4 regions of the Bacillus capparidis genome follow, and region 1 is predicted to be linked to each of the others. Evidence: riboswitches for the same ligand, from Rfam matches in the RefSeq annotation. Region 1 holds a riboswitch; each other region holds the start of a gene.
What was found. A riboswitch is a leader RNA that binds a small molecule or an ion and turns the genes downstream of it on or off. The one in region 1 is predicted to bind S-adenosylmethionine.

Region 1 (4,170 bases):
CTATCAAACAAAAAGGAACGCCATTTCAAGAAAACGTATGGGAGGCTCTCAGCTTAATCCCTTACGGTGAATCCAGAAGCTACTCGGATATTGCTCTGCAAATTGGCAAGCCGGCTGCCGTGAGAGCAATCGGCCAAGCAAACAAATGCAATCAGCTACCTGTGTTTGTTCCTTGCCACCGGGTGATCGGAAAAAATTCGTCTCTTACCGGGTACGCCGGCCAAAAAACAGATCAAAAAGCGATATTGCTAAAGCATGAAAACATTTTGTTTAAGGAAAAATAATTCAAATGGCATGTTCCGTTTTTTTACGCAAGACATATTATTTAATTAAGTCAAAAAAGTTGGTCTTGTGAAAAAGGAGGGTCTATATGAAAACAGGAAGACCATCCAAAATAGCAGGCTATGCTATCTTATTAAGTAAGTTACACGTTCTTACAATTGAACAAAAGGATATGATTATCCAAATGCATATGCAAAAATACGATGCATAGCTTTTCTATAATGGATATACGATCAAATTCTAGGCTGAAAAATACTAGATGTGATGGGCTCTGCCTAAACAAGTGAGACTCGGAAACGTCCTTATTTTTATCCTGCAGGAACGGGCAAGAAGACTCCCACCTTAACTTTTGAAGCAGGTGGGGATTATCTGCCAGTAAATTTTGGATCAGATCATTTAACAATCAGTGTTGGATGTCATGTGTAAAGGCTAAATACTTATCCCACTGATTAAAGATGAACTTTATTGCAGAGTAAGAAGCATCACTCGTGTTCTAACTGGGTGAGCAAAGTTATCATGCCTTCTGCATCTTGTAAATTTTCACGTTCTTTAATGAGTAGCAGTCCAAAACGAATGGCCAAGGATTTTCTTTCGATTCGATTGACAATTGGGACTGGATTTATATCAGAATCTTGAGCGGCTCCAATTGAGTAGCGGATTAATTCACATCCGGCAAAGCCAGCTGCGTCTGCAAAAATTTGGTATAACAGATCTTGAATATTGATTTTCGTTTTATACAGCTCGCGGCAGTCTTTGCGGAAAGCCTCTTTAAATGTATTGCTGAAAACGGTCCACACAGTAATAATGTGATGTAACAGTGAGCTTTTCTCATCATCATGAGACATTGTATGGATCAACAAATCAGCAATAATTTTTCCGATATCAAAACCGATCGGTCCGAAAAAAGCAAATTCAGGATCGATAATTTTCGTTACATGTTGATTAGAAAAAATGCTTCCAGTATGTAGATCTCCATGGATAAGAGATTCTGTTTTACTAGTAAATGTATTCCTTAGTTTAGATGCTTCATCAAGAAGCGAGGAGTCATCCCGAAAACCTTTAACAATGGTTCGCAGTTCTTCTTCAAATTCATTCGAATTACTAGCGAAAAAGGGGTCAGTAAACAATAGTTTTTCGGTAATTGCGCACAGATCGGGATTCGAAAATTGCTTCTCCAATTCATTTTTGACTTGCGGATCAAGAAAATAAGCCGAATTGTAGAATAGCGTCTTCCCAAGAAATTCTCCAACGTGCTCTGAGAAGAGCGGATAGGTTTTGCCTTCAATCAGCCCCTTTCGCAATATGGATAAGTGGGATAAATCCTCCATCACGATTACGGCAAGTGTGGTATCCGAATAATAAATTTTCGGAACGAGGTGCGGGACATGCTCTGCCTGCCGAATCAATGCACTGCTTTCGATTCTGGCTCTGTTTGCTCGTAACGGCAAGCTTTCGCCGAAAAGTTGGCCGAATGGGACAACCTGTTTAATAATAATGCTTCTATTATTTTCTTGATCTCTCACTCGAAAAACCCGGTTTCGATTTCTGTTTCCGATTTCTTGACAGGTAATTGTGCTTTTTCCTGAAAAAAGTCCAAGCTTGACGGCGAGTGCTGCGCCGGAACTCACAGTAAGCGTTTCATACGCAGGTGTTTTTGTAGTTGCCATAGTACGTTTCTCCCTCCAGTAAACATATAAAAGCCTCTTTCCCATTCTGAGAAAGAGGCTTTGCAAGTAAAATAACAGGTTTGCCTCTCTTATCTCTCAGAAATAAGTCTGATGGAATTAGCACCGTGCCCTGCATAGGCGCTTGAATCATGCTGCGCCCCATTTCGCAATGGAATTACGGTCGGTTGCTGTCGGGGTCAAAAGGCCAATCCCTCGCCCGACTCTCGATAAGAGAAATATATTATTTTGTCGACTGTTTAGAATGTACCAAGGTGTAACATGTTTGTCAATTGTTTTTTAGCCTTAGTATAATTCTGTTCTTCTGTCGGAAAAGATCGGAATTTGCGCCCGAATCTTTTCGCTGATTCCAAGCTCAAGCTCCGCTGAAATGATTTCTTCACCGTCAGAAGCTTCGGCGATAATTTTCCCCCACGGATCAATAATCATGCTGTGGCCAGCAAATTGATTATCAGGGTTGCTCCCGGAACAGTTGCATGCAGCGACAAAACACTGGTTCTCGATCGCTCTGGCTATTAGAAGGGCTTTCCAATGATCGAGCCTTGGAGCTGGCCACTCGGCTGAAACAAATAGTAAAGAAGCCCCGTTTTCTGTGTGCTTTCTGATCCATTCAGGAAATCGAATGTCATAGCATATGACTCCGCAAGCTTGAATGCCTTCCAAAGCAAATGTGTTTTCCTTCGAACCTGCTGCTAAATATTGATGCTCGTCCATTAATTTAAATAAGTGGACTTTGCTATATTCACTTAACATATCTCCGTTTTTCCCGACAATGTACATCGTATTGTAAATACCGTCATTTTTTTTCACTGCTACCGAACCGGCGACAATATTCACTTCGTAGGTGCGGGCAATGTCTGACAGCCACTGTTTAGTATACTTGCCATTTTCATCGCCGATTTCATCAAGCCTTGATAAATCATAGCCCGTTGTCCACAGTTCAGGCAGTATAACCACATCTGCATCGCTGGCTTTTTTAATAAACCTTTCTGCTTTTTGATAATTTTCTGCGGGATTTCCAAAAGAAATATCAAATTGGAGACATGCGATTTTCAATTTTATCTTGCTCCTTCCCGAAAATTGCTTTACATTTTGTTTATACAATAAATGATAACTTAGAATCATTTCAAGAATTTTTTATAGTAGGTGACAGAAAAATGAATTTTGAACAGTCCACCCTTTTAAAGCAGCTTCCTGATCAATTCTTTGCTGCACTCGTACAGAAAGCGGCTAAAAAAATAAATGAAGGTGTTGATGTCATTAATTTAGGGCAAGGAAATCCCGATCAGCCCACTCCACAGCATATTGTCGAGGCAATGGAAGAAGCTGTTCGGAAGCCTGTACATCACAAGTACTCTTCATTTCGTGGAAGCCAAGCCTTGAAAGAAGCCGTTTGTGAATTTTATAGTAGAGAATACGGTGTTACTCTCGATCCAGACACGGAGGTTGCTATACTGTTTGGCGGGAAGGGGGGGCTGGTTGAATTGCCCTTATGCCTTCTGAATCCAGGTGATACAGTTTTAGTGCCTGATCCGGGGTACCCTGATTATATGTCCGGAGTCGCTTTGGCAAAAGCTGAGATGGAAATGATGCCGCTAACAGCGGAAAACAATTTTTTGCCTGATTATGGCCGAATTCCTTCACAAAAAATGAAGGACGCCAAGCTTATGTATTTAAATTACCCAAACAATCCGACCGGAGCAGCGGCAACTGCACCGTTTTTCGAAGAGACTGTGAAAGCTGCAAAGGATAATAGCATCTGTGTTGTTCACGATTTTGCTTACGGTGCGATCGGATTCGATCATAAAAAGCCGATAAGCTTTTTGCAGACAAAAGGAGCGAAAGATATCGGCATCGAGATCTATACCTTGTCAAAAACTTATAACATGGCTGGATGGCGTGTTGGTTTTGCCGTTGGGAATGCTTCTGTGATCGAAGCAATCAATTTGTACCAGGATCACATGTATGTCAGTCTTTTTGGTGCTGTTCAAGAAGCGGCAGTAACGGCTCTTTTGTCTGAACAAAGCTGTGTGGATCAACTCGTCGAATTATATGAAAAAAGGAGAAATGTTTGGGTCAAAGCCGTACGTGAGATAGGCTGGGATGTGGAATCACCTGCGGGCTCTTTTTTTGTATGGCACCCGGTACCAAAAGGCTATACATCTGTAGAATTTTCAGATCTATTATTGGAGAAAGCAGGAGT
Region 2 (4,170 bases), on a different contig from region 1:
CTGTCTTCAATCCATTGAGCATTACTTGTGGGTCTTTCACGATCTTGAAATGAATCGTATCCAGATAAGCTGTCTTTTTACCAGTCAGACCGCCCCAGTCTTCCTCTTCGCGAGATTGATAATCTTCGAATCTGGAAAGGACGATTTCGTTGCCGCGCTTCCAGGAATCGAATTTGAATGGACCTGTACCGATCAGCTGTTCATTTTTCAGCGGCTGTTCACCCGCAGCTTCCGCGATATCGGCAGGAATGATGACAGCAGATGCTTTCGGAGCAGCCAGATCGGTTAGCAAAGCGGTATATGGGTCTTTCAGCGTAATGACCAATGTCAAGTCATCTTTTGCTTCGACAGAATTCACATGTGTTGCTGTGATCTTACCGACGGAAGAGACCTTAAGCCAGCGCTCGATCGATGCTTTGGCATCCTCGGCAGTTACGTCCTGGCCGTTGTGGAATTTCAGTCCATCACGAAGGGTGATGGTGTATGTTTTCTTGTCATCGCTGACGGTATAGTCGTCAGCTAGTAAAGGACGAGCCTGGTAATCCTTATCCAGGGCGAACAAACCTTCATAGATATGCCAGCCGATTTTTCTCGCAACACTTTCGCCGGAATACATCCAATCCAGTGTGTCGGGATCCGCCGTCATGGCAACATTCAAGTCGCCGCCTTCAACAGGTTCTCCGCCGCTTGTACCGGAGCTGCTGCTGGAATTGCCGGAGCAGCCGAATAAGGCGATGGTGGCCGCTAAGCCGAATAGTATGAGTGCAAATTTCTTCTTCAAGACATTTCCTCCTTAGCTTCCCAATAACGAGAATACGATTTTCGTGAATGCTTTCTCCGTGATGAGCAATGCCCGCTCATCGATGTCGAATTTCGGATGATGATGCGGATAGTGTGTGGCTGTATCCTCATTGCGGGAGCCGACTTTAAAAAAGCTGCCGGGTTTTTCCTGCAAGTAATAAGCGAAATCCTCTGCTCCCATCCCAGTTTCAAGTTCTATTACCTGTTCTTCACCGAATTGTTCAGAGAATAGCTGCTGCAAAAGAGCAGTTTCCTCTGGATGGTTATAAAGCGCAGGATAGCCGTGCAGGTAATCGATGGAATAAGTCGCACCGAAACCGCTCGTGATTCCGGAAACGATGGCTTCTATTTGCTGTCTGACCTGCTTGCGGATGTCGGCATTGAACGTCCGCACTGTGCCTTCCAATTTGGCGGTATCCGGTATGACATTGAATGCGTTACCGGACTGGAATACACCCAGTGTCACCACCGCAGATTCCAGTGGGCTGACTCTTCGGCTGACAATCTTCTGCAAAGCACTTACGATATCACTGCCGATGACGATTGGATCGACAGCCTCTTGTGGTGCTGCGCCATGACCACCTTTTCCTTGGATGGTGATCGCAAATTTATCCACTGCGGCCATTTTGAATCCTTCACCGACACCGATCTTCCCGACAGGGGCAGCAGAGTTAAGATGAGCGCCATAGACATAATCGACACCGTCAAGTGCGCCATCTTCAATCATTGCCTTGGCACCGCCGGGCGGTACTTCCTCAGCAGGCTGGAACAGGAAGACAACTATGCCTTTCAGGCTGTCTTTATGCTTGATCAATGCTTTGGCAGTCCCCAGCAAAGCAGCAGTATGGCCGTCATGTCCGCAAGCGTGCATCACGCCAGGTATTTTGGATCGATAGGCTGTTTCTTTCTCATCCACTATCGGCAGGGCATCGAAATCAGCTCTGAGGGCAATCGTAGGTCCTGCCTCTTTCCCTGACAGCGATGCGACGATGCCATACCCGCCGATATCTGTCTGGATATCTTCGTAGCCGAAGCTGCGCAGCTTATCGGCGATGAAACGGGCGGTTTTCGTCTCCTGAAAACTTAATTCAGGATGCTGATGCAGATATCGCCGCCATTTGACGACTTCTGCGAAATCATTTTCCAATTCTGTATGTACCTCCGCAAGTGTCTGCTTCATGGTCTCCATCATGTAGCCTCCTGTATGTAATAATCTTGATATTTACTATGGAATTAGTCGGATTTTGCCTTTAAAAAAGACCCCTTCCGAATAGAAGAGGGCCTTTTTTAAGCTTCTGCTCTTCTTATCTTCGGTGACAAACACCTGGAATTAGCACAGTACTGCGGCTTGCAGCCTGTTGCTTTGGCTTCGCAGGGCCATTCCCTTTACCAATCTGGATAAGAAATATTAGTTGTAAGGATAGACCGAAAAGTTCTGGGTGTCAATCCTATTTTTTAACTTAGAGTGCCATCAGAAACTGCTGTAGCTAAAAAATTCAACAGAAATAATTGTACTTGATAGAAAACTTTAAAAAATGACTTGACCGGATTTTCCTGTATGTAACATATCTTTAATATAAAAAATAAATAATAATTTTCTTATCAAGAGAGACGGAGGGACTTGGCCCTATGATGTCTCAGCAACCAGTCTGTCAAGACACGGTGCTAATTCCAAAAGGTATCCGCCTTAAAGATAAGAAGCTGATTTGGTTATGACTGAACCTTCTTCCTTTTTGGGGAGAAGGGTCTTTTTTTATAGAAGGGTGAGAAACAATATAGGAAGTAGCTTGGAGACGACATTTGTACAGATAGGTAATCGAAGTGATGGAGTGACAGGGGCTGTCAATCCGCCGGTTTATCTTTCCACCGCCTATGTACATAGCGGAATAGGGGAATAACCGGTTATGATTATTCCAGGACGAAGAACCCGACTTGATCTGTTCTGGAGGATGGGTTCGCAAAGCTTGAAAAGGGCGATCAGGCATTTACCTGCAGCTCGGGCATGGCAGCAATCCAACTTGTATTATCACTTTTCCGATCTGGCGACTCACTGCTTGTGCCGGAGGATATATACGGAGGAACTTATCGACTGTTCGATTTCTTTTTAGAATCATTCGGAGTGACGCCGATTTACGCTCTATTTCGGACTGTGGAAGAAACAGCAGCGATGATAACGGATGGACAAAAGCGATCTTCCTGGAGACACCGACAAACCCGCTGATGCAGGAAATCGACATTGCAGCGTATGCGCAGTTGGCGAGAGCACACAAGCTATTGTTGATTGTCCGACAATACATTCCTGACACCATATTTCCAGCAGCCAATTACACAAGGGGCAGATCTGGCTGAGATGTCGCATGCCGCCATGCCGGAGGATGAGCGGAGAAAACGCGGTATCACAGATGGTCTTTTGCTGAAGAATTTCCTGTTCAAAGATTTTATGATATTGGAGCGATAGTCTATTATTTAAAAGCTATCCCATGGCAAATACCTGATTTTACGATAGAAAAATACAAGGATCCAAATGATTCAAACGGAAGGATACTTTGTAAAACAGCACCGTTTCATCATTCAATCAATCGCGATTTAAGGAAACAGGGTCTCAAAGTATGAGACCCTGTTTTCGTATAGGGGCTGGCGAACATTCTTTAAATTTTATTTGCAATAATATGCTACACTACAAATAGTCTTATTTTTTCATAATAACGATTGGTACTTTATTGTATAAATTTCCGTTTGCAAGCAGGTGAAAGTATTGGATATCAAACAGCTACAGTATTTTATCGAAGTTGCCCGTTTAAATAGCTTTACCCGCGCAGCTGACCATTTGTTTGTCACGCAGCCGGCCATTAGCAAAATGATTAAAAATTTAGAGGAAGAGCTCGGAGTTGTCCTTTTCAATCGTTCGCGGAAAAAATTAACTTTGACTGATGCCGGACGTGTTCTATATGAGCAGGCAAAAATCATTGATAAAGCCTTTCATCAATTGGAGACAGAGCTGGAAAATATTTCTCATTTAAAAAAAGGCCATATTCGAATTGGCTTGCCTCCGCTCATTAATTCTTTGTTTTTCTCAACAATTATGGGGCAATTCCATAAAGAATATCCCGGTATCACCTTCGAGTTAGTTGAAGACGGTTCAAAAAAAATTGAAGAGAATATTATAGACGACAAGCTTGATTTCGGTGTGATTGTTCTTCCGACAAATCAGGAATTATTTGATTGCCATCCTTTCATGAAGGAAGAGTTAATGCTGATCGTCGATTCGGAACATCGATTGGCGGATAAAACGAAAATTCCGATGGCTGAACTTGAGCATGAAAACTTTGTCTTTTTTAATAAAGACTTTGCGCTACGAGATCGAATTGT
Region 3 (4,170 bases), on a different contig from region 1:
TTATGATAGCCAGTCTTTTTCTGACTTGTTATTCGATCATGCGCATATCGTCGTGGCTCCGGGGATTGGGTTTGGAGAAAATGGCAATCAGTTTGTAAGAATCAGCTTGGTGAACAGTGAAGATATATTGGCAGAGGCTGTTGACCGGATTGAGGCGCTTCACTTATTTAAATAATGTTTTCTAAGTTGGGAGATTGAGAGTGAAAAATGATTACGATTGAATTAAAAGATAAAAATGTACTAATTATAGGGGGGAGTTCCGGCATTGGCAAGGGAATCGCCGATCTGTTTCTTGGAGCCGGCGCAGGAGTAGCCGTGGCCGATATCGCTTTTGACCAGAAAGTGGATCAGAAATCAGAACGTTTGGTTCATCTTAGACTGGATGTCACCAATCAATCGGATGTGGCTCAGGCGGTGAAAACGGCGACTGATTTGCTAGGCTCGATTCATATTCTTGTTAATAGCGCGGGGATATCGACGATGGATTATGCCGTAGATATTAAAGAAGAAGACTGGGACAGAGTCATGGATGTCAACTCCAAAGGAACTTTCCTAGTCACACAGGCGGTTGCCCGTCAGATGATCGAACGGGGTATTGAAGGCAGGATCATCAACATAGCCTCGCAAGCCGGAAAAAACGGTTACCGCTGTATGGGAAATTATTGTTCATCGAAACATGCAGTACTGGGATTTACGAAAGTCATGGCCATCGAATTGGCTCCTAAACAAATTTTGGTCAATGCGATCTGTCCTGGCATTGTGGAGACGAGTATGAAGCATCGAGAGCGGATTGACGGTGCCAAATTAAGAAACATGACGCCGGAACAGATATATGAGGAAGACTGTTCGCAAGTTCCGCTTGGCAGGACAGCTCTCCCGTCCGATGTAGCTAATGTCGCTCTCTTTTTGGCTAGCCCCCTGTCTTCCTATATGACAGGTCAGGCGATTAATGTGACAGGCGGTATGACGATGAATTAACAGCAGAGTTGACGGCAATTTATTCTATCGGTAAAGGAGTTCAGCACGATGTCTTTTCATTTGGTATCCAGAGTCGGGCCTCAGCAGTATATCTCTGAAGAAGGCGCCTATAATTATCTGCCGGAATTTCTCAAGGTGCTGTCGGCCGCTCGGGTTCTTATTCTTCATGGTGTAAAATCTTGGCACAAAACGGCTCCTTATCTGCCCGATCTAAATGGAGCGGGTTTCGATGTACACGAGATGACCTTCGGAGGCGAATGTTCGTATCAGGAGATTGACCGTGTCATTCAGAAAATCCGGGAATCAGATATTGATCTTGTTATCGGGCTTGGTGGTGGAAAAGTGATCGATACTGCGAAAGCCGCGGCTTTTAAATCTGGCGGGCGTCCGCTGGTGATACTGCCGACAATGGCGAGCAATTGTGCGGCATGGTCGGCACTCAGCGTTATTTACAAAGATAATGGTGTATCCATTGGACATGAGATTTATCCAAAACAGTCCAGTCTTGTGCTCATAGAGCCTCGGGTAATATTGGATTCTCCCATTGATTATTTTATTGCCGGTATTGCTGATACACTGGCGAAGTGGTATGAGTCCGACAGTTTGCTCACCCATGTTCATCAGAATCATCTTTCCATTCTGTATGCAAGAGAGTCCGCTAAACTTTGTCGGGACATTCCGTTGAAGTATGCAATACAGGCTGTGGAGGATATGAAACGAGGCGTTTTATCCGAGCCCTGGCAGCTCGTGATGGAAACGAATATAATTGCTGGCGGCCTTGTCGGCGGGTTCGGCGACGAATACGGACGGGCAACTGCAGCGCATTCGATCCATGATGCACTGACCGTTTTCCCTGAGACAAAACATATCCTGCATGGCGTCAAGGTGGCCTATGGGATCATGGTTCAATTAGCACTTGAAGAAAAGTGGGAGGAAGTCCGTCGTCTTCAGCCGTTTTACCAGTGCCTAAAGCTGCCTATGAATCTGCGGGATTTACACCTTGATGCGCGTCCTGAAGAAGATATTCGCAAGCTAGCCGCTTATTCTGTGAGTCCGGACAAAACGATTCATTTGCTTCCTTTTGAAGTGACTGAGACCTCCGTCTTTGAAGCAATTCAACGTCTGGAAAAATCCATCTATATATAAATATGGATATTTTTTTACATTCATAAGAAACATCAATAGTGAACTCGTTTCAGCAAGCTAAAACATCGGGGAATCAGATGGGGACCTCACTTGATTGGAAAGTCCCACTTCGCTTAGAGGTGGGAGCCTTAACCTTTTATAAAAGATAAAATGAATCCTTTTACTTATCCAGAGCGGCGGAGGGACTGGCCCAATGAAACTCGGGAAACCAGCAGAATCACTATGTTGCTCATTCCAGGAACACATGGTTGTGTTCAAAAGATGGGGAGAACCACAAACAAGACTTCTTATCTTTGAGACTTTTTGATAGAAAATAATTGAAAGGGGGCCTGTACTAATGTCAGCGTCAGAGATTATTCGTATGGAGCATGTGGTTAAAGTTTTCACGGATGGTAAGAAAGAACATCCCGTATTAAAAGGCGTTAATCTCTCAATTGAAAAGGGGGATATATTTGGCATCATTGGCTATAGCGGTGCTGGAAAATCGACGCTGGTCAGATGTTTTAATGGGATTGAAAAACCAACGGAAGGCAATGTTTTCTGTGAAGGCCGCAATATCGTTGGTTTAAAAGCAAAAGAACTAAGGGCAGTCCGAAGAAAGATTGGTATGATTTTTCAGCAATTCAATCTCATGCCTTCCCGAACGGTTTTTGATAATATTGCTCTTCCTTTGAAACATAGCGGCTTAACTAAGAAAGAGATTAATGAGCGAATTACGGAATTGCTGCAGCTGGTTGCGCTGCCGGACAAAAGAAATGCCTATCCTTCTCAGTTGTCCGGCGGTCAGAAGCAGCGCGTGGCGATCGCTAGGGCACTGGTTAACCGGCCGAAGATCCTTTTGTGTGATGAGGCAACAAGTGCCTTGGATCCCAAGACAACGAAGTCGATCCTTTATTTATTGAAGAAATTAAATAAGGAATTGGGATTAACGATTGTGGTGATTACCCACGAAATGTCCGTTGTCAGAGAAATATGCCAAAAGGTCGCGGTGCTCGATAAAGGGGAGATCCTTGAGGAAGGTGATGTTTACTCAGTTTTTTCAAATCCGCAGCAGGAGCTGACGCAGTCATTCATTGAAACGACGTCAACGTTAGGCAGTGTGGAAAACTTAATTAAAACAAAATCTCCTGTGGTGCAGCTGCAGCCGGGACAATTGCTGCTTAAAATGAGCTATACCTCAAACAGTGTTTCCGAGCCGCTCATTTCTTATATATCAAGGGCGTATAACGTTGATGCAAATATTGTCTTTGGGGATATTCAAATCTTAAGCGATAATCCACTTGGGGGATTAATTGTTATTTTAAGCGGTCAGAAGCCGGATATTGATCATGCGCTGCAGTATCTGAAAAAAAGGCATTTTGCGATTGAGGTGCTAAAAAACCATGGGTAACTTGATACAATTCTTGCTTCCTAATGTTTCTCAAGTGATGGATGAATTTTATCTTTCAATTATTCAAACGCTGAAAATGGTATTTGAGTCAGGACTTATCTCTTTTCTGCTTAGCCTAGTGATAGGGATCATTCTGGTATCCACAAAAAAAGATGGGATTTTAGAGAATACCTTTATTTTTAATATTTTTGATAAGTTGATCAACCTGTTCCGTTCGATTCCATTCATTATTCTCATTGCAGCATTAATCCCGATTACCCGATTGATTTCCGGGACAGCTGTCGGTGTACAGGGCACCATATTCCCGCTTATTGTTGGCATTACGCCCTTTTTCTCCAGACAGATCGAGTCCGCTTTAAGTGAAGTGGATGAAGGACTGGTTGAATCAGGGATTGCCATGGGGTTATCGCCTTTTCAAATTATTGTTTCCGTCTATTTAAAAGAAGGTATCTCTTCCATCGCGCGAGTAACAACGATAACTGTCATCAGTCTGATCGGACTCACGGCGATTGTCGGCGTTGTCGGAGGCGGAGGGATCGGCGATTTCGCGATTCGTTACGGCTATCAGCAAAATCAATTAGATGCTACCTATCTATCGATTATTGTTCTCTTAATTTTTGTCAGTATCGTTCAAATAATAGGCACATTGATTACCA
Region 4 (4,170 bases), on a different contig from region 1:
GCTGGGAGACATCGTGTTTGTCGAGCTGCCGTCAGTTGGAGATGAAATCAAAGCGGACGAGCCTTTTGGAAGCGTAGAGTCTGTTAAAACCGTTTCCGAGCTATACGCACCCATTAATGGGAAAGTTCTAGAAGTAAATGAAGATTTAGAAGATAATCCTGAATTTGTAAATGAGTCTCCGTACGAAAAAGCGTGGATGATCGTAGTTGAACCACAAGACATCTCCGAAATTGACAACCTTATGACTTCTGAACAATACGATGAAATGATAAAGGAAGACTAAGGGATAAGAAAAAATCGGAGTGGACACCCTTAGGTAAGATGGGTGTCCATTTTTGCATATCGAATCTTCCTGCGTGTGGTTCTGGGGTGCTGACAGATGTGACAATAAAGGCGTTGCAGCAGGAAGCCTGAGGAGCCAGCCGTTGTTCAGGTGAACCAACCCAACCCAGGCCAGGCAGTAATCTTTCAAAGGGATCCAACTACTTTTAACTGAGAATGAAATTTTACTTTTTGTATGTAATTATATAGTGATGGGTGATGTCCTCATGGAAAAAGTCATTATAGTTGAAGGAAAAACTGACAAAATGAAAGTGAAAGAAGTTGTAATGGATCCGGTAGACATTGTTTGTACCAATGGAACAATCAGCATAACCCGGCTTGATGAGCTAGTCGAAGAACTTTATGAAAAAGATGTCTATATTTTAGTAGATTCAGATGAATCAGGTGATAAGCTTAGAAAGCAGCTGAAAAGAGAGTTTCCTGCGGCGATTCATTTATACGTGGATAAAACGTATCGAGAGGTTGCAACTGCACCTAGTCATCATTTAGCCGTAATTCTTCAGAATGCTAATATAGATGTAAAGGTAAAATATCTATAATATAGAGGTGTCTCGCTTCCATGAAAGAGCTTCAGGAAAAAGAAGTGATGAATATTAATGATCCAACATATCTTGTGTATCTCTATACTCCGCTTTGCGGAACATGCAAGGTTGGAGGCAAAATGTTAGAGGTTGTGGAGGAAATGCTCCCATCTATCCCCTTTTATAAGATCAATCTTAATTTTTCACCCCGTTTAGCTAAACAATGGAAGGTGGAAAGTGTTCCTTGCTATATTCTCCTGTCTGGAAACGACATTGTAAACATGGAATATACTTTTCAATCTGTTTCCCATTTATACGATACGATTAAACAAAAAGCCGCTCTATAAAGCGGCTTTTGACATATTTCTTAGGAAATAATCCCCGTTTATGTCGAGCAATTCTAAGAGGACTCCTTTCAAAGAAAGAGAAATGGTATATGAAGGCAATTTTTTTGGGGGGTCTATATTTTGAATGAATTGGAATGGGCAGAAACAACAAAAAGCCGTCTTTTTTTAAAACCTCTTTTATCAAAGTCACCCTTGTTAATCGCATTTGCAGGAGAACGGGAAATCATTTCGATTTCGATTAACGAAGAAGGATTAATGGCTCAAAGATCCCCGTCGGAAGGGGAAAAATCACATCTGGTTTTTTTTGGAGAGCAACATGAAATAATTTGTTTGCTGCAAGGAGATATCCCGCTGCAGCAGCTTGTGCAAAGCGGAACAGTAAAAGTGAAGGGCTCCTTTCGAGCGCTTTTAAGGCTTGAAGCAATACTTTGGCTGACCGATGGTTTTTTTACAACAGCGTAATAACTTCTGTTTTTCTATAAAAATGTTATTACAATAAGAATTTTGTAATATTTATTGACAAAGAATCTTACGCGTGATATTCTTCATGTATTATCAGACCTATGTCTTATATAACCGCATATCGTTTTCTCTTATTGAGAGAGGTGGAGGGAAGTGCCCTATGAAACCCGGCAACCGTCAACTTTGTTGAAATGGTGCCAATTCACCCGAAGCATACGCTTTGGAAGATGAGAGAAAGGTGATTACAACATATAATACCTTTCTGCTCGTTTTTCGCGGAAAGGTTTTTTTATATAGTATTAGGCTGAAGGAATTGGATTTGAAAGGAAACAGGTGATTGTACTGATTAAACTAATAAACATCTCTAAGACCTATCAGACGGGGCATAATAAAGTCCATGCCGTACAGAACGTTGATTTATCGATAGAACAAGGAGAAATATTTGGGATTATCGGCTACAGCGGTGCCGGCAAAAGTACGTTGATTCGCCTTTTAAATGGATTGGAACTGCCGACTGAGGGGACTGTTGAAGTCGCGGGCAATCCTATAAACAAAATCAAAGGAAATTCACTGCGTAAGGCGAGACAGGAAATCGGCATGATTTTTCAGCACTTTAATCTGCTGTGGTCCCGAACCGTTAAAGAAAATATTTCTTTTCCTCTTGAAATTGCGGGAGTAGGTGCAAAAAAAAGGAACGCCAAAGTAAACGAATTGATTCGCCTTGTCGGCTTAGAAGGCAAAGAAAATGCATACCCATCCCAGCTCAGCGGAGGGCAAAAACAAAGAGTCGGCATCGCCAGGGCTTTGGCTAACGATCCCAAGGTGCTTCTTTGTGATGAAGCGACTTCAGCTTTGGATCCGGAAACAACAGAGTCAATCCTGGACCTTCTGTCTGACATAAACAAAAGGCTCGGTTTGACCATCGTGTTGATTACCCACGAGATGCATGTCATCAGAAAAATTTGTCACAGAGTGGCTGTTATGGATAATGGCCGGGTAGTAGAAGAAGGAGACGTGCTCAAAGTATTCGTAACTCCGAAAGAACAAACGACGAAACGATTTGTTGGACAGCTTACTGAGCCCGAGGAAACAAAGGAAGCGATTCAGCATATTCTCAGAGCAAAGAAATCAGGGAAAACTGTTCGTCTTTCTTTTATCGGAGAATCAGCTGAACAACCGCTGATCGCTCACATGATTCGTAATTTCCAAGTTGAAGTAAACATTCTCCAAGGAAAGATAACGCAAACTCAGGAAGGCTCATACGGAACACTATTTATCCATATTGATGGAGATGCGGCTGAAGTGAATCAAGTCATTGAGTACATCAAGACAAGACAGGTAGAAGCAGAGGTGATTTCAAATGTTTGAAAAATGGTTTCCAAACGTTGATATGGAGGTTCTCTGGAATGCAACGTATGAAACGATTTATATGACTATCATCTCGTTATTTATTGCCTTTATTATTGGAGTTGCCTTGGGAATGCTGCTTTTTTTGACAGATAAGGGGAACCTATGGGAAAACAAAGCGATCAACAGTCTGATCGCGGCAGTGGTTAATATTTTCAGGTCGATTCCATTTATTATTTTAATTATTTTATTGCTCGGCTTTACCAAGTTTTTAGTTGGCACGATTTTAGGCCCAATCGCTGCACTGCCAGCGCTCGTTATCGGATCGGCGCCATTTTATGCACGTTTAGTGGAAATCGCCTTGCGTGAAGTCGACAAAGGTGTCGTAGAGGCCGCAAAATCGATGGGAGCAAGAACATCCACGATAATTTTTAAAGTGTATCTTCCGGAATCCATGCCTGCACTTATTTCCGGTATCACTGTAACGGCTATCGCCTTAATTGGCTCAACTGCTATTGCGGGTGCAATCGGTGCAGGGGGATTGGGAGATCTTGCATATGTAGAAGGTTATCAGTCTGGCAATACAGATGTAACCTTAGCCGCGACTGTATTTATTTTAATCATCGTCTTTATTATTCAATTGTTCGGTGATTTGATAACTAATAAAATTGATAAACGATAACGGAGGATTTGTAATGAAGAAACTAATTTTAAGTGCATTAATTTTTGTTTTTGCTGGCATTTTAACTGCTTGCGGTTCAAATAATGCAGGTGACTCAAACAGTAAAGAAATCGTTGTTGCAGCAACGAAAACACCTCATGCAGAACTTTTAGAAGAAGCGGAGCCCCTATTGAAAGAAAAGGGCTATACATTGAAGGTTGAAACGTTTAGCGACTATAAAATGTATAATAAAGCATTAGCTGAAAAAGAAGTAGATGCAAACTTTTTCCAACACATTCCGTACTTGGAGCAAGAAAAAAAGGATAATGATTACGACCTTGTAAATGCCGGTGCAATCCATCTTGAACCATTTGGTATCTATTCTAAAAAGGTTAAATCTTTAAACGAGCTTCCGGACGGAGCAAAAGTTATTTTGACAAACAACGTGGCTGAGCAAGGACGTATGCTTGCGTTTCTTCAAAAATCTGGA

Region 2: it holds a riboswitch for S-adenosylmethionine, as region 1 does, so the genes downstream of both, JOC74_RS12015 (PLP-dependent transferase) here and mtnK (S-methyl-5-thioribose kinase) in region 1, are expected to answer to the same signal.
Region 3: it holds a riboswitch for S-adenosylmethionine, as region 1 does, so the genes downstream of both, JOC74_RS12280 (methionine ABC transporter ATP-binding protein) here and mtnK (S-methyl-5-thioribose kinase) in region 1, are expected to answer to the same signal.
Region 4: it holds a riboswitch for S-adenosylmethionine, as region 1 does, so the genes downstream of both, JOC74_RS07970 (methionine ABC transporter ATP-binding protein) here and mtnK (S-methyl-5-thioribose kinase) in region 1, are expected to answer to the same signal.

The regions. Positions count from the first base shown of each region.
Region 1 is NZ_JAFDST010000001.1:257,996-262,165, forward strand. It holds gene JOC74_RS01305 (methylated-DNA--[protein]-cysteine S-methyltransferase) at 1-284, shown strand, start outside; gene JOC74_RS23790 (hypothetical protein) at 371-493, shown strand; gene mtnK (S-methyl-5-thioribose kinase) at 765-1,949, opposite strand; SAM riboswitch class I at 2,036-2,183, opposite strand; gene JOC74_RS01315 (carbon-nitrogen family hydrolase) at 2,253-3,029, opposite strand; gene JOC74_RS01320 (pyridoxal phosphate-dependent aminotransferase) at 3,125-4,170, shown strand, end outside.
Region 2 is NZ_JAFDST010000002.1:977,758-981,927, forward strand. It holds gene JOC74_RS12005 (ABC transporter substrate-binding protein) at 1-781, opposite strand, end outside; gene JOC74_RS12010 (M20 metallopeptidase family protein) at 794-1,990, opposite strand; SAM riboswitch class I at 2,103-2,206, opposite strand; SAM riboswitch class I at 2,398-2,501, shown strand; partial or broken gene JOC74_RS12015 (PLP-dependent transferase) at 2,577-3,145, shown strand; partial or broken gene JOC74_RS12020 (SAM-dependent methyltransferase) at 3,217-3,391, shown strand; gene cidR (cidABC operon transcriptional activator CidR) at 3,557-4,170, shown strand, end outside.
Region 3 is NZ_JAFDST010000002.1:1,031,357-1,035,526, reverse strand. It holds gene JOC74_RS12295 (aminotransferase class I/II-fold pyridoxal phosphate-dependent enzyme) at 1-175, shown strand, start outside; gene JOC74_RS12290 (SDR family NAD(P)-dependent oxidoreductase) at 208-978, shown strand; gene JOC74_RS12285 (iron-containing alcohol dehydrogenase family protein) at 1,027-2,124, shown strand; SAM riboswitch class I at 2,286-2,392, shown strand; gene JOC74_RS12280 (methionine ABC transporter ATP-binding protein) at 2,462-3,514, shown strand; gene JOC74_RS12275 (methionine ABC transporter permease) at 3,507-4,170, shown strand, end outside.
Region 4 is NZ_JAFDST010000002.1:179,372-183,541, reverse strand. It holds gene gcvH (glycine cleavage system protein GcvH) at 1-283, shown strand, start outside; gene JOC74_RS07985 (toprim domain-containing protein) at 549-881, shown strand; gene JOC74_RS07980 (thioredoxin family protein) at 902-1,210, shown strand; gene JOC74_RS07975 (hypothetical protein) at 1,331-1,672, shown strand; SAM riboswitch class I at 1,801-1,906, shown strand; gene JOC74_RS07970 (methionine ABC transporter ATP-binding protein) at 2,015-3,040, shown strand; gene JOC74_RS07965 (methionine ABC transporter permease MetP) at 3,033-3,701, shown strand; gene metQ (methionine ABC transporter substrate-binding lipoprotein MetQ) at 3,715-4,170, shown strand, end outside.